One region of the Ensifer sp. GW101-20A05 genome, then DNA from elsewhere that is predicted to be linked to it. Evidence: riboswitches for the same ligand, from Rfam matches in the RefSeq annotation. Region 1 holds a riboswitch; each other region holds the start of a gene.

Evidence for each region. A riboswitch is a leader RNA that binds a small molecule or an ion and turns the genes downstream of it on or off. The one in region 1 is predicted to bind cobalamin.
Region 2: it holds a riboswitch for cobalamin, as region 1 does, so the genes downstream of both, AC070A_RS03330 (CbtB domain-containing protein) here and bluB (5,6-dimethylbenzimidazole synthase) in region 1, are expected to answer to the same signal.
Region 3: it holds a riboswitch for cobalamin, as region 1 does, so the genes downstream of both, AC070A_RS13265 (aromatic ring-hydroxylating oxygenase subunit alpha) here and bluB (5,6-dimethylbenzimidazole synthase) in region 1, are expected to answer to the same signal.
Region 4: it holds a riboswitch for cobalamin, as region 1 does, so the genes downstream of both, nrdH (glutaredoxin-like protein NrdH) here and bluB (5,6-dimethylbenzimidazole synthase) in region 1, are expected to answer to the same signal.

Annotation. Positions count from the first base shown of each region.
Region 1 covers NZ_JBWKZT010000018.1:26,048-29,386, reverse strand. Annotated here, with positions in the region: gene AC070A_RS29460 (phytanoyl-CoA dioxygenase family protein) at 1-134, shown strand, start outside; gene AC070A_RS29455 (SDR family oxidoreductase) at 224-1,036, shown strand; cobalamin riboswitch at 1,178-1,389, shown strand; gene bluB (5,6-dimethylbenzimidazole synthase) at 1,436-2,131, shown strand; gene AC070A_RS29445 (DUF2865 domain-containing protein) at 2,249-3,339, opposite strand, start outside.
Region 2 covers NZ_JBWKZT010000001.1:658,108-661,446, forward strand. Annotated here, with positions in the region: gene AC070A_RS03320 (NAD(P)H-binding protein) at 1-187, opposite strand, end outside; gene AC070A_RS03325 (TetR/AcrR family transcriptional regulator) at 291-983, shown strand; cobalamin riboswitch at 982-1,244, shown strand; gene AC070A_RS03330 (CbtB domain-containing protein) at 1,287-1,463, shown strand; gene AC070A_RS03335 (CbtA family protein) at 1,658-2,455, shown strand; gene AC070A_RS03340 ((2Fe-2S)-binding protein) at 2,507-3,339, opposite strand, start outside.
Region 3 covers NZ_JBWKZT010000004.1:292,809-296,147, forward strand. Annotated here, with positions in the region: gene AC070A_RS13260 (DUF6656 family protein) at 1-557, opposite strand, end outside; cobalamin riboswitch at 871-1,079, shown strand; gene AC070A_RS13265 (aromatic ring-hydroxylating oxygenase subunit alpha) at 1,184-2,428, shown strand; gene AC070A_RS13270 (FAD-binding oxidoreductase) at 2,430-3,339, shown strand, end outside.
Region 4 covers NZ_JBWKZT010000002.1:147,035-150,373, forward strand. Annotated here, with positions in the region: gene AC070A_RS05750 (LysR substrate-binding domain-containing protein) at 1-220, opposite strand, end outside; gene AC070A_RS05755 (hypothetical protein) at 182-661, shown strand; cobalamin riboswitch at 951-1,176, shown strand; gene nrdH (glutaredoxin-like protein NrdH) at 1,575-1,796, shown strand; gene nrdI (class Ib ribonucleoside-diphosphate reductase assembly flavoprotein NrdI) at 1,809-2,225, shown strand; gene nrdE (class 1b ribonucleoside-diphosphate reductase subunit alpha) at 2,195-3,339, shown strand, end outside.

The DNA.
Region 1 (3,339 bases):
ACCGCGATCCGCCGCTTGGCGGGCTGGCGCCAAAGACCCAGGCGCAGTTGATGCGCGAGGCGCTTGCCGCGGGAGCAAGCGAGCAGGATTTTCGGGCCTCACTCGACGCGCAGGCGAAGCGCAAGCTGAGTTGACGGGTCAGTCTCACAATTGACAGGCTCCCGGCGCATTTCGCTCCTGAGCCGTAGCTGTTTCACATCATCATTTGCGAGGGAGGAACTCGATGAACGGACAGATGCAAGGCAAGATCGCCATCGTCACCGGCGGCACGCAAGGGCTGGGCGCAACGATCGCCGGCCTATTCGCCGAACGCGGTGCGGCAGGCATCGTCATTTGTGGGCGCAACGCCGCCAAGGGGCGGGCGAAGGCCGAGCAAATCGGCAAGGCCAGCGCCGCGAAAGTGGTCTATGTCGAGGCCGATCTTGAAAAGGTGGACGACGCGCGCAAGGTCGTTGCCGCCTGCGATGCGGAATTCGGTCGGGTCGATGCGCTGGTCAATGCCGCCGCCATCACCGATCGCGGCACGATCCTGGACACGACACCGGAACTCTTCGACCGGATGTTCGCCATCAATGTGCGGGCGCCGTTCTTCCTGATGCAGGAGACGGTGAAGGTGATGCGGCGCGAGCGAACGGAAGGCACCATCGTCAATATCGGCTCGATGTCGGCAATGGCCGGGCAGCCCTTCATTGCGGCCTATTGCTCGTCGAAAGGCGCTCTGGAGACGCTGACCAAGAACACTGCCTATGCGCTTCTGCGCAACCGCATCCGCGTCAACGGCCTGAATATCGGCTGGATGGCTTCCGAAGGCGAGGACCGCATCCAGCGCGAATTTCACGGCGCTGCCGCGGATTGGCTCGAAAAGGCGGCCGCCAGCCAACCCTTCGGCAGGCTCGTCGATCCGGCCGAGGTGGCGCGAGCCTGCGCCTACCTGTCTTCGGCGGAATCCGGGCTGATGACCGGATCGGTGATCTGCTTCGACCAATCGGTCTGGGGCGGCTATGACGGTTCGCCCCATCCGGTGGCGCCGCTCTAGATCACGATGATTTTGGGTCGGATCGATCCAAAATCATAAACGTGATCGGTCCTTAGAAGTTAGAGCGGAATGCGGGCGGAAAACTGCGTGCACTTTTCCTCATCCCGCTCTGACGGGCGCTTGTCTTTCGCTAGTGGCTGTGCCCTTATGACGCCGTCAGGTGCCCGCGCAAGCGGGAGAATCGGGAATCCGGTGTCATTCCGGAACGTGCCCAACGCTGTGACGGGGACGGTCGCCTCTACAAGTGCCTTGAATTGATTCAAGGTTTTGCCACTGGATCTTAAATCGATCTGGGAAGGTGAGGCGACCGGTTGAACCGAAGTCAGAAGACCGGCCTGGCGAGATAGACCGAACCCCGCGCGGACGGCGGGAGGTTTTCGCATTGTTGGGGATCGAACGATGCTGACTGAACCGAAGGGCGGCCTTGCGGCTGCCGGTGCCTTCTCGCTGGATGAGCGGGAGGCTGTCTACCGCGCTATCGAAACACGCCGCGACGTGCGCGACGAATTCTTGGCAGAGCCTCTTCCCGACGATCTGGTGAAACGCCTGCTTACGGCGGCGCACAGTGCGCCGTCGGTTGGCTTCATGCAGCCCTGGAATTTCGTACTGGTGCGGGGGGCAGAAACGCGCGAGCGCGTCTGGCAGGCGTTTCGCCGCGCCAATGATGAGGCGGCGCTGATGTTCGAGGCAGAGCAGCAGACCAAATACCGCTCGCTAAAACTCGAAGGCATTCGCAAAGCACCGCTCAGCATTTGCGTCACCTGTGACCGCACGCGCGGCGGCGCCGTCGTTCTCGGCCGCACGCACAATCCGCAGATGGATGTCTATTCGACGGTTTGCGCCGTGCAAAACCTGTGGCTTGCGGCCCGCGCCGAAGGAGTTGGCGTCGGCTGGGTCAGCATCTTTCACGAGGCCGAGATCAAGGCGATCCTCGGCATTCCCGATCATATCGAGATCGTCGCCTGGCTCTGCCTCGGTTATGTCGATCGCCTTTACCAGCAGCCCGAACTGGCGGTGAAGGGATGGCGGCAACGCCTGCCGCTGGAAGAGCTGGTGTTTGAGGAAGGCTGGGGGAACTGCGGCGAGAGTTCCTAAAACCCGTCTCGCAAAAGTGCGCAGCGGTTTTGCGATAACGACGTGCGAAGTATCAAAAACTTAAAGTGCAATGAGCGAATCTAAAAGATCGCGACGCGCTTTAAGGCGGCGCCAGGATCAGTTCTGGACCGGTTGATAGGCCGGTCCCTTCGGGTGCTTCAGGTCGATCGAGGTTTCTTCCTGCGGCAGGAAGGTCGGGCCGACGACGCGCACCTTGTTCTTGGACGGGTCGTAGGGCCGCTCCTCGGCCGGCGCCTTGGCGGTCGTGGTGTCCGCCGGTTTCTTGGTTTCGATCACGACGATGGACGACTGATCGTCGCCGATCTTGGTGCCGGTCGTCTTCGGCGAGGTTGCGGCAGTCTGCGGCATCTGGCAGCCGCACATGCCAGGCTTGCTGATGCCGCGGGTGCGATAGGCAAACGCATTGGGCATTTCGGTATAGGGTAGCCCGGTCACGGCCGAGACCATCTGTTCGCTCTCTTCCGTGTTGATATCGTGGAAGTAGAGTTCCGTTTCGGCGCCAGGGCAGCGCGCCCGGCAGGCCTGTTCGTCACGCGGGAAGTCGGCCGGCGTCGCATCCGAGGAGATCGGAAAGAAGGCGCCGTCGCAGGTGCGCACGCACATGGTCCGCAACGTTCCGCGGTAATAGCCATCCTGCGGCGCATAACTGTCTTCGTTATGCCCGAGCATCGGCCCGTAGGCGTCCTCAGGTGGCAGGTCGGCAATGATGTTGCGGTGCGTTTCGGGCTCTTCGGGCTCGACGCTGGCGAACTCCTCGCTGTCGCTGTAGCAGCCGTTGATTTCAAGCGCGGCAAGGATGCGGCGGCGGCTGTCTTCGCTGCCGCCGGCGACGATCTGCTCGCGCTCCGACTTCAGCATGCGCAGATTGTCTTCCATCTCGGCGATGAGGCTGTCGAGCTCCCCGCAGCTGTCGGGGTCGCCGCCATCGAAGGTGACGACGCTGCCGCCACCGCAGCCCGCGCGGCGGCGGTCGTTCTTCGCCCGGCGCAGCTCGATATTCTGTCGTGAGATGGCGCTGGCATAGTCCCGGGCATCCGCAGTGGTGGCGACCATGTCGGGCAGTTGCGCAAGCCGGGTATTCAGCCGGTCGCACACGGTCGATGCCAGCGAAGGATCGGCACCGACCAGGGCCAGCGGCACAAGCACCGCAGCGACGTGTTTCAAGCGCGGGAACACGGGCGAAGTCT
Region 2 (3,339 bases), on a different contig from region 1:
AGCAGACATAGATGCGATCGACATTTTCGAGCACATTCGCCCAGGTCGCCTCGTCCGTCCAGTCAAAGGACGGTGATGCCGAGCGTGCGCCGATGCGCACCGCAACACCCCGCTCTTGAAGGCGCTCAGCCACCCGCCGCCCCGTCTTGCCGGTACCGCCCAAAACCAGTGTGACTTTCTGAGACATCGTTTCCTCCTAAGGTTCATCAACAAACATGAGCATCTCTCACATTTGCAAATGTGATAAATCCTCGTATTTTAAGAGTCAAGCCAAAATGTGAGCATCACTCATGATTACAGAAACAAGCCCATCCGCGGTTCCCGCCGAAGACGAAACCGCCCTGCGCCGGACACCCAGCCAGAAACGCAGCCGCGAGCGCGTCGAACAGATCCTAGCCTGCGCGACGGCGCTCATTCAGGAAAAGGGCAGCGACGCCATGCGCATGAGCGAAGTTGCTGAAAAGGCTGGAATTTCGATCGGATCGCTCTACCAGTACTTCCCCGACAAGGCGGCGATCGTGCGCACGCTGGCCGAGCGCTACAATGCCGTGTGCAACGAGTGCATCGCGGCCGAGCTTGCCAAGGTCACATCGCTCGCAGAACTGCGCGACGCTTTCTCGGTGCTGTTCGACATCTACTACGACATGTTTCTGGCCGAGCCCGTCATGCGCGACATCTGGTCGGCAATGCAGGCCGACAAGGCGCTGCGCGAGATCGATCTTCTGCAAAGCCGCGCCGGCGGAAAACTGCTTGCCGATGTCTGGGCCCGGCTTGTGCCCGAAACCCCGCGCGAAACCATCGACAGTGCCGCTTTCCTGATCATGCATCTCGGCGATTGCACCATGCGGCTTGCGGTGTCGGTCGATCGCGCCGAGGGCGACCGCATCGTCGAGGCCTATAAACGCATGATCATCCGCGATTTTGTCGCGGATGGACCGGGCGGCGGCGCAAGTCCAATTGACATATTAGGGGTGCGATCCTAATCATCAGAGATCGATTGGTTCCCGGGACACGAACGTGTTTCGGGAGTAAACGGGAACGTGACGGATGGACCCATGCTGGGCATTCACATCACGGCCGACCCCGCGACTGTAGAGCGACGTCGATCTGCCATTCCGGAGCGATCCGGAAGAAGCCACTGGAAGAGACCACGAGAGGGTGGTCGATCTGGGAAGGCGAGGCTGATCCAGGGCTTCCCGCCCAGCGCCGTGAGCCAGGAAACCTGCCACTCGATACGGGCATAGGGCCCACACCGGGAATTTCCCGATGCCATCACGGAGGTTGTCATGGCTACGTCTACTGTTTCGAGCATTCCGCTCTCCCTCAGCGATCGTCTGACCGCTGGCGTCATCGCGCTCTTCATCGGCGCATTCCTCGTCTTCGGCGCCGGCCTTGCCAACTCGGCAGTGCTGCACGACACCGCGCACGACACCCGCCACTCCTACGGCTTCCCCTGCCACTAAGACGATGTTCCGGAACGTAACTCACGTTCCGCATCGAAGTGTCTGCGGACATGAACGCATCCGGCCTGTGCCGGATGTCGGTGTTTGTGCATGCCGGTTCGTCCGGCGCGCAACGGCCGTCCGCATGACAGAACGGGAAGGCTTGCAAACCACGCCGCAGCGCGTGGGTTTTGCCGTTATCGAGGGAATTCAAGATGATTGTCAGAACGCTTCTGGCCGCGATCGTGGCCGGACTGATTGCCGGTGTCTTCATGACCGGCGCCCAGGAACTTAGGGTAACCCCGCTGATCCTGCATGCGGAGGAATTCGAAGGCGAGGCTCCGGCCGCAACCGAACAGCCCGCTGCACAGCCTGGAACGACGCAACCCGCCGCCGAGGGTCACGACCAGCATTCGTCGCTGAAGGCGGTCTCGCCGCTTGGCGCCCTGCTCGACACGCTTTCGCCGATCACGCCGGCCTATGCGCATGAGGGCGAACACGAGGAAGGCGGCATCATGTTCGGCATGAGCCGGTTCTCCGGCACGCTCATCGCCAATCTCGTCACCGGCTCCGGCTTCGGCCTGCTCTTGGCCGGTGTCAGCCTGGTGATCGGCTATCCGATCACGCTCAGGAACGGCGCGCTCTGGGGCGCCTGCGGCTGGCTTGCCGTGCACATGCTGCCGGCGATCGGCCTGCCGCCGGAACTGCCGGGTTTCCCGGCCGCCGAACTTGGCGACCGCCAGACCTGGTGGCTGGCAACCGTCGCCCTTTCGGCCGTCGGCCTCTATCTGGTGGTGCTGCGCGAAGAAATCGTGTCCAAGGTCGTCGGCCTCGCGTTGATCGCCGCGCCGCACGTCTACGGCGCGCCGCAGCCATTAGACATTTCCAGCAACGTCCCGGCCGTGCTCGGCGCCGAGTTTGCGGTTGCCGCACTCGCCACCACGCTCGCCTTCTGGATCGTGCTCGGCGTCGTCTCCGGCTTCATCAACGAGCGTTTCGCGAGAGCAAACTGATCCGGCCGATCACGCCCCCCCCGTGGGCACCTGAACAAACGACGGCGGGGTTCAGGCCCCGCCGTTTTGCATGAGATGCGCGGCCAGCCGCGCGCGGCGATCGTCCGGCTCGAGCAGGACGCAAGTATCGCAGAAGCTGCCACCCTCCGTTCGGAAATAAAGACAACAGCCGCAACGGATCCGATACTGGCGCGACAGTTGCGCGCCGCTTGCCGGATCGACCGCGGAGATCTCCTCGTAGCAGAGCTCTTCCGAGAACAACCGCGAGCCCCGCCGCTTGACGATCGCAAGCGCCTCGGCCATGCCGCGCGCCTCGTCACCGATCGCGCGACCGATCTCCAGGAACGCTCCGGCAAGGGAATCCGCTGCCAGCCGCCACTGCGCCCCGGAAGAAAGCCCGGTGCGCTTTTTCAGGACCGCGATGACCGGCGCCAGATGGGCCGTGAAGCCGCGCTCGAAAGCGCTGATGCCTTCGGCATGCTGCGGCCCTTCCGCCAGACCGAGGCGGAAATGATAACGCTTGCCGGCAACTTCCCGGTCTTGGTGGAGGCGGGTCCAGTCTTCGAAGCGAATGCCGGCGATCTGCGCCTGAAGACCTGCGCCAAGATAGAGCGCGCCGAGAACCACGCTCAGCTGGCGGCTGTAGAAGGCGATCAGATGTGCCGCCCGGATCCGGTCCGTCATGCCGATTGCGAAAAAGTCCTGATAGGCAAGGCTCTCCTCGATCCCGGCCCCGCCAGCGGCCCAGAAGGCGGCCGGTGCGCTGAAGGCACTGTCCGCCGGCCCGAGCGAGACACCGGCGTCGGGGAACTGGGCGTGCAACCGCTCGACCACCGCCTGCGCCTGCGGTGAATATCCCTCGACCGTCTGCGCCATCCGCTGGT
Region 3 (3,339 bases), on a different contig from region 1:
CCCAGCATCAGCACGTTCTTGAGAGCAACCTTGGGGTCGTCCGTGCGGAAGAGGAGCCCGTTGTCGCGGACGTTGCGGTTGATGACCATCTGTCCGTCTTCGGCGTTCGGCTCGATCGCGACCGCGAAATACATGCGGGAATAGCCGCTCTGGATACGGTCGAAGAAATGCGTCTCATCACCAAGGTCGCTGAAGAAATTGGCGAAGTAGAACGACCAGGTGATGTCCTTGGAAGGCGTGACCGCCGTCCGCGCCGCCGTCACATGGCAATAGCCGAGATGCGGCTTGCCGACGAGCGTGCGGTGAAAAATCAGCTTGGGAAACTGGATCGAGGCATGAAAGCCGTTGATCCGCTTGTGCGTCGTGTCACCGGCGGTCGCGAGCTTCTTGCCGGTCCTGTCCGCGACTTCTTCGTAGCTCAGATACCGTCGCTCGCTCGGCAGCCATTGCCGGCGGTTGATCCTGCCGGTGCGCAGAAACTCGGTGTGAACGGCCGTCTTCGGCATGACCGCCGGCGGCTTCTCGGCCGCAGCGTCGTAATATCTGAACTTTGCCATGATCGTCAGTGTGCCATCTGCCTGCCGGACATCTTCGTCCGCCGGCAAGCCTAGTGGCTTATGGTTAATGAAGGATTTCCTTTCGTTCGCGGAAGATGCCCCTGCACATTCATGGGAATGTCGCAAACGGGCGAAGCCTTCCTGTGTCTGCGTCATGTCAGTCACAAAAGCCGGAATCTGCCCAATTTTTGATCTATCTATATGTTTATAAAGTGAAAAATTCTCGCATCCGTTTCCAAAAGGCGGTTTCGATCGTGTCGTCATTCTGGAATTGAATGTCGCTATCCGGCGCCTGCCGAGGCGCCTTCCGCGCTTACATATCCTTACTCAAGGTGTCGTCTTCCAAAGGGGAAGGCGGAGAATTGGGAAGCCGGTCAAATCCCGGCGCTGCCCCCGCAACGGTGGTGGAGCGAAAGGCTCGGCAAAAGGCCACTGGACGGTTTTCCGTCCGGGAAGGCGCCGGGCTGGTCCTTCGAAGGACGGCTCCTGAGCCCGGAAACCAGCCTTGACAGACATAACCGTAACGGGTTGCGGCGGGCAGCCGGATCGGAGCCTAAAACGCATGGGCGTGCGCCCATGCGGGTTCCTGTCCTGCCTCTCCGAAACATGGCGCATGAGGACAGGACATGGATACCAAGACCGATATGCTTCGCAAGCTGAAGGGCCGGCGTGACGGCTACAGCCTCGATCGGGCCTTCTACATCGACCCCGACTATTACCGGCAGGACCTGGAAAACATCTGGTATCGGGATTGGCTGTTCATCGGCCACGATTGCGAAATCCCGCGGGCCGGCAACTATTTCACCGTCCAGGTCGGCGACTATCCGGTCGTCATCACCCGCGATCGCCAGGGCACGATCCGCGCGCTCCACAACTCCTGCCGCCACCGCGGCTCCCGCGTCTGCACGCAGCACAAGGGCTCTTCGGCAAAGCTCGTCTGTCCCTATCATCAATGGACCTACGAGCTCGACGGCTCGCTGCTCTTCGCACGCCAGATGGGCGAAGACTTCGACAAGGCAGCCCACAGCCTGAAGCAGATCCATTGCGAAACGGTCGGCGGCTACATCTTCATCAACCTGTCGGAGACGCCGGCGGATTTCGCCGCCTTCCGCGAGCTGGCATTCCCCTACCTCGCGCCGCACCGGCTGGGAGAGACCAAGGTCGCCTTCGAAAGCACCATCATCGAAAAGGGCAACTGGAAGCTCGTCTGGGAGAACAACCGCGAGTGCTACCACTGCGCCGCCAATCACCCCGAACTCTGCCGGACCTATCCGGAAGCGCCGACCGCGACCGGGGTGCAGGGCGCCAAGGACGATCCGGTGATTGCCGCCCATTGGGCGAAGTGCGAGGCCGAGGGCCTGCCGAGCGAGTTCCGGATGTCGCCGACCGGCCAGTTCCGCGCCGCGCGCATGCCGCTGGTCGATAATGCCGAAAGCTACACCATGTCGGGTGCGCCCGCCGTAAAAAGGGCGCTGTCGGCCGATGTCAGGCAGAAGCAGATCGGCACGCTCCTGATGTTCCATTACCCCACGACCTGGAACCACGTGCTTTCGGATCACGCCATCACCTTCCGCGTGTTGCCGCTGGGGCCGGAACTCACGCAGGTGACAACGAAGTGGCTGGTCCACAAGGACGCGGTCGAAGGTGTCGACTACACGCTCGAGGATCTGACTCATGTCTGGACCGAGACCAACGACCAGGATCGCCAGATCGTCGAGGAAAATGCCTTCGGCATCCGCTCGCCGGCCTATGAGCCCGGTCCGTATTCGCCGGAGCACGAGGGTGGCGTGATGCAGTTCGTCGAATGGTACTGCAAGTTCATGGAGCAGCGCCTGCAGGGCGATGCGGCTCCGCTCTCAAAGGTCGCCTGACATGCAGATGGCGTCCTCCTTCCATCATTTCGACGAACTGCATGTCTGGATCGACCGGCAGCAGATGCTCGAATGCACATCGGCGGTTGTCGAAACCGCCGATGTCATGACCTTCACCTTCCGTGCGGAGAAGCCCGCCTGGTTTCGTTATCTGCCCGGCCAGTTCGTCACCCTCGAATTGCCGGTCGCCGACGAACCGGTCATGCGCACCTACACCCTGTCGTCGACGCCATCGCGACCGCTGTCGATTGCCGTCACGGTGAAGGCGCAGGCCGACAGCGTCGGCACCCGCTGGATGTTCGATCACCTGAAGCCGGGCATGAAGCTCCGGGCTTTTGGACCGCTCGGAGATTTCAGCTTCGTCCGTCATCCCGGCGAAAAGTACCTGTTTATCTCCGCCGGATCCGGCATCACCCCGATGATGTCGATGACGCGCTGGATGGCCGACTGCGTGCCGGAGACCGATGTCACCTTCATCTCCTGTGCTCGCCGGCCGGACGACCTTCTGTTTCGCTCGGAGCTCGAGGTTCTGGCGACACAGATGTCCGGGCTGAACCTCGGCTTCATCGTCGAGGGGCACGAGGCGCGTCACGGCTGGCATGGCCTGCGCGGCCGCATCGACGGTGCCAAGCTACCGTTGCTCGCTCCCGACTTCCAGGAGCGCACGGTGTTCTGCTGCGGTCCGGAACCGTTCATGCGCGGTGTGCGCGAGATGCTGAAGGCAGCCGGCTTCGACATGGCCCGCTATCACGAGGAGAGCTTCCAGCCGGCGGCAGCACCTGCCGCGGAAGAGATCGCCGTGCGCGCCGGTGCCGGCGATGATGGTGAGGTTCAGGCGGCCAAGGTCGCCTTCACCATGAGCGGCAAGGAGGTCGAGGCGAAACCCGGCCAAACGATCCTGCAGACGGCGC
Region 4 (3,339 bases), on a different contig from region 1:
CGAGAAGGTCGATCGCTTCCGTCACCTTCGGCGCCAGCTGCCGCCCGGCCGCCGTCAGCCGAACCTCGCGCGGAAGACGAACGAAGAGCGGCGTGCCGATGCGCTCCTCCAACAGCCGGATCTGGTAGCTGACCGCCGCCTGCGTCATGCCGAGCTCGTCGGCGGCGCGGGTGAAGCTCAGATGTCTGGCGGCCGCTTCGAAGGCGCGCACGGCACTCATGGGAGGAATCTTGCTCATGGCCCTGAGATAAGCATTCTTTATGCCAGCATGCGAGAAATCGCTTTGCGCGAAGCAGCAAAAATCCTCACTTTTTTCGTGAACACAACAGCAAAAACAAAGAGGATAGCAATGCTTAGCGCAGTGCGATCAACGATCCTTCATGCCCTGAACTGGGCCGGCAACGCACTCAACCCAATCATCGCCATCGATACGTTCAGCGAATTCCAGCTGAAGGATATCGGGCTGACGCGAGATCAGGAGACCATCCGGGCGCGCGTCGGCGATGGTGCCGATCCTTGGCATTGGCCGAAGGACGACAATCCGCGCAGGTCACCGCCCTCGCCGGAGCGGGATTGCGGCGACGCGCCGCAAATGGCAAGGGCTTCGCCTCGAGCCCAGCCCGGAGAAAACAAAGACATAAGCATGTCGCTCTGCGATTGACGGAGCGCAGAGGCAAGACACAGCGCAGTTATCGTGATCTGCCACCTTCCCAGCCCGCGGACCGAATTCGGGAGAGATCCGGCGTGGCGTTTCTAAAAGCGGCGTGCCGAAGCCCCTTCGCAAGTGATCGCAACGGAGCGAGCGCGGGGCTCAAAGCCGAGAAGTTCTTCACCCACAGGTTTCGCCGCCTCCCGCCGTTTACTCCTTGTTATCCACACGGCGAAAGAAATCACCTTCTCACCCCGGCTTCGGGCACCTCGAACCTATTGACGCAGATTTGCGATGAACTACTATATCTAGTGTTCGAGGTTCTCTCGATTCGCAGGGATTGAGTAGCTAAGACGGGAATACGGTGCGTCGGCGAGTTTTCGCTAGGCTATGCCGTAGCTGCCCCCGCAACTGTAGACGGCGAGCGACTGTCCGGAATTGGACCACTGAGGCATGAGGCCTCGGGAAGGTCGGGATGGAAGCTGAGACCCGTGAGCCAGGAGACCTGCCTCGAGCAACAAACGTCCACGGGCGGGTGTCCGGAGGGGTTGAGTCTACTGCATGTTTCCTTAAATCGTCGCCGATTTAAGGATAAAAACATGCAGCAAATCGAAGTGCTACAGCGATCTTTGCGCGTCTGATAGGACGCACGGCGCTGTCGTGCGGCAGGATGAGCCTGCCTGATCGTCTCGACATCTCCCCGGCAGCCTGTCGAAAGCTTCGGGGTGAAGTCATGTCCGCGTCATTGAAATTCTATCGCTCGCCAATCAAGAGGCGCGGTTTCCCGCGCAGCTGACGAAGAGGCATGCCCGGGCGTCCAGATCCGAGCGAGCCACAGCCATGACAGCCCTGCATTTCGCCGGATCGCGGCTGCGTGTCCGTGCGCCTTCTCATGCTCTCATCCAGCCGACCAAACGAGGAAGAAATGAACGTTACCGTCTACAGCAAGCCCGCCTGCGTCCAATGCACCGCGACCTACCGAGCGCTCGATCGCCAGGGCGTCAACTACGAGGTCATTGATATCTCCATCGACCAAGACGCGCTCGAAACGGTCAAGGGCCTCGGCTACATGCAGCTTCCCGTCGTCGTCGCCGGCCCCGAACACTGGGCGGGTTTTCGCCCCGACAAGATCAGCGCGCTTTCCTAGAGGAGACGGGCGGTGGGCCTGATCGTCTATTTTTCCAGCCGCTCGGAAAACACCCATCGCTTCGTCGAAAAGCTCGGCCTTCGCGCAGCGCGCATACCGCTCAAAGAAAGTAAGGCTTCACTTACGGTTTCCGAGCCTTTCGTGTTGGTCGTGCCCACCTATTGCGGCGATGACGGCCGGGGTGCGGTGCCGAAACAGGTCATCCGCTTCCTCAACGATGCGGGCAACCGCTCTCACATCCGCGGCGTCATTGCTGCGGGCAACAGCAATTTCGGCGCGACCTACGGGATCGCCGGCGACGTCATCGCGGCCAAGTGCCAGGTGCCCTACCTCTACCGGTTCGAGCTTCTCGGAACAGAGGAGGACGTCGCCAATGTCAGAAACGGGATGGAACGATTTTGGACGTCTCAACACTCGAACGCCCCCTGAAGGCGACGGAAGCGGCGCTGGACTATCATGCGCTGAACGCAATGCTGAACCTCTATGATGAAGAGGGACGGATCCAGCTCGACAAAGACCGGCTGGCGGCGAAACAATACTTCCTCCAGCACGTCAACCAGAACACGGTCTTCTTCCATAACCTCAGGGAGAAGCTCGATTATCTGGTGACCGAGGGCTACTACGAGCAGCAGGTTCTCGACCAGTATTCCTTCAACTTCGTCCGCGATCTCTATGACCACGCCTATGGGAAGAAGTTCCGCTTCCCGACCTTCCTCGGCGCGTTCAAATACTACACGTCCTATACGCTGAAGACCTTTGACGGAAAGCGCTACCTGGAGCGCTACGAGGATCGCGTCTGCATGGTGGCCATGACACTGGCGCGCGGCAACGAGGGACTTGCCCGCGATCTCGTCGATGAGATCATTTCCGGGCGTTTCCAGCCGGCGACGCCGACCTTCCTCAATGCCGGTAAAAAGCAACGCGGCGAGCTCGTCTCCTGCTTCCTGCTGCGGGTCGAGGACAACATGGAGAGCATCGGCCGCGCGATCAATTCCGCATTGCAGCTCTCCAAGCGCGGCGGTGGCGTGGCGCTGTCGCTCACCAACATCAGAGAGATGGGCGCGCCGATCAAGCAGATCGAGAACCAGTCCTCCGGCATCATCCCTGTCATGAAACTGCTTGAAGACAGCTTCTCCTATGCCAACCAGCTTGGCGCCCGCCAAGGGGCAGGTGCTGTTTATCTGCATGCCCACCACCCGGACATCATGCGCTTCCTCGATACCAAGCGGGAAAATGCCGACGAAAAGATCCGCATCAAGACGCTGTCGCTCGGCGTCGTCATCCCGGACATCACCTTCGAGCTCGCCCGCAACAACGAGGACATGTATCTGTTCTCGCCCTATGACGTGGAGCGCGTCTACGGCGTGCCGCTGACCGAAATTTCGGTGACGGAGAAGTACCGCGAGATGGTCGAGGATGCTCGTATCCGCAAGCGGAAGATCAAGGCGCGCGATTTCTTCCAGATCATTGCCGAAATCCAGTTCGAGAGCGGATACCCCTACATCATGTTCGAGGACACGGTGAACCGGGCGAACCCGATCGC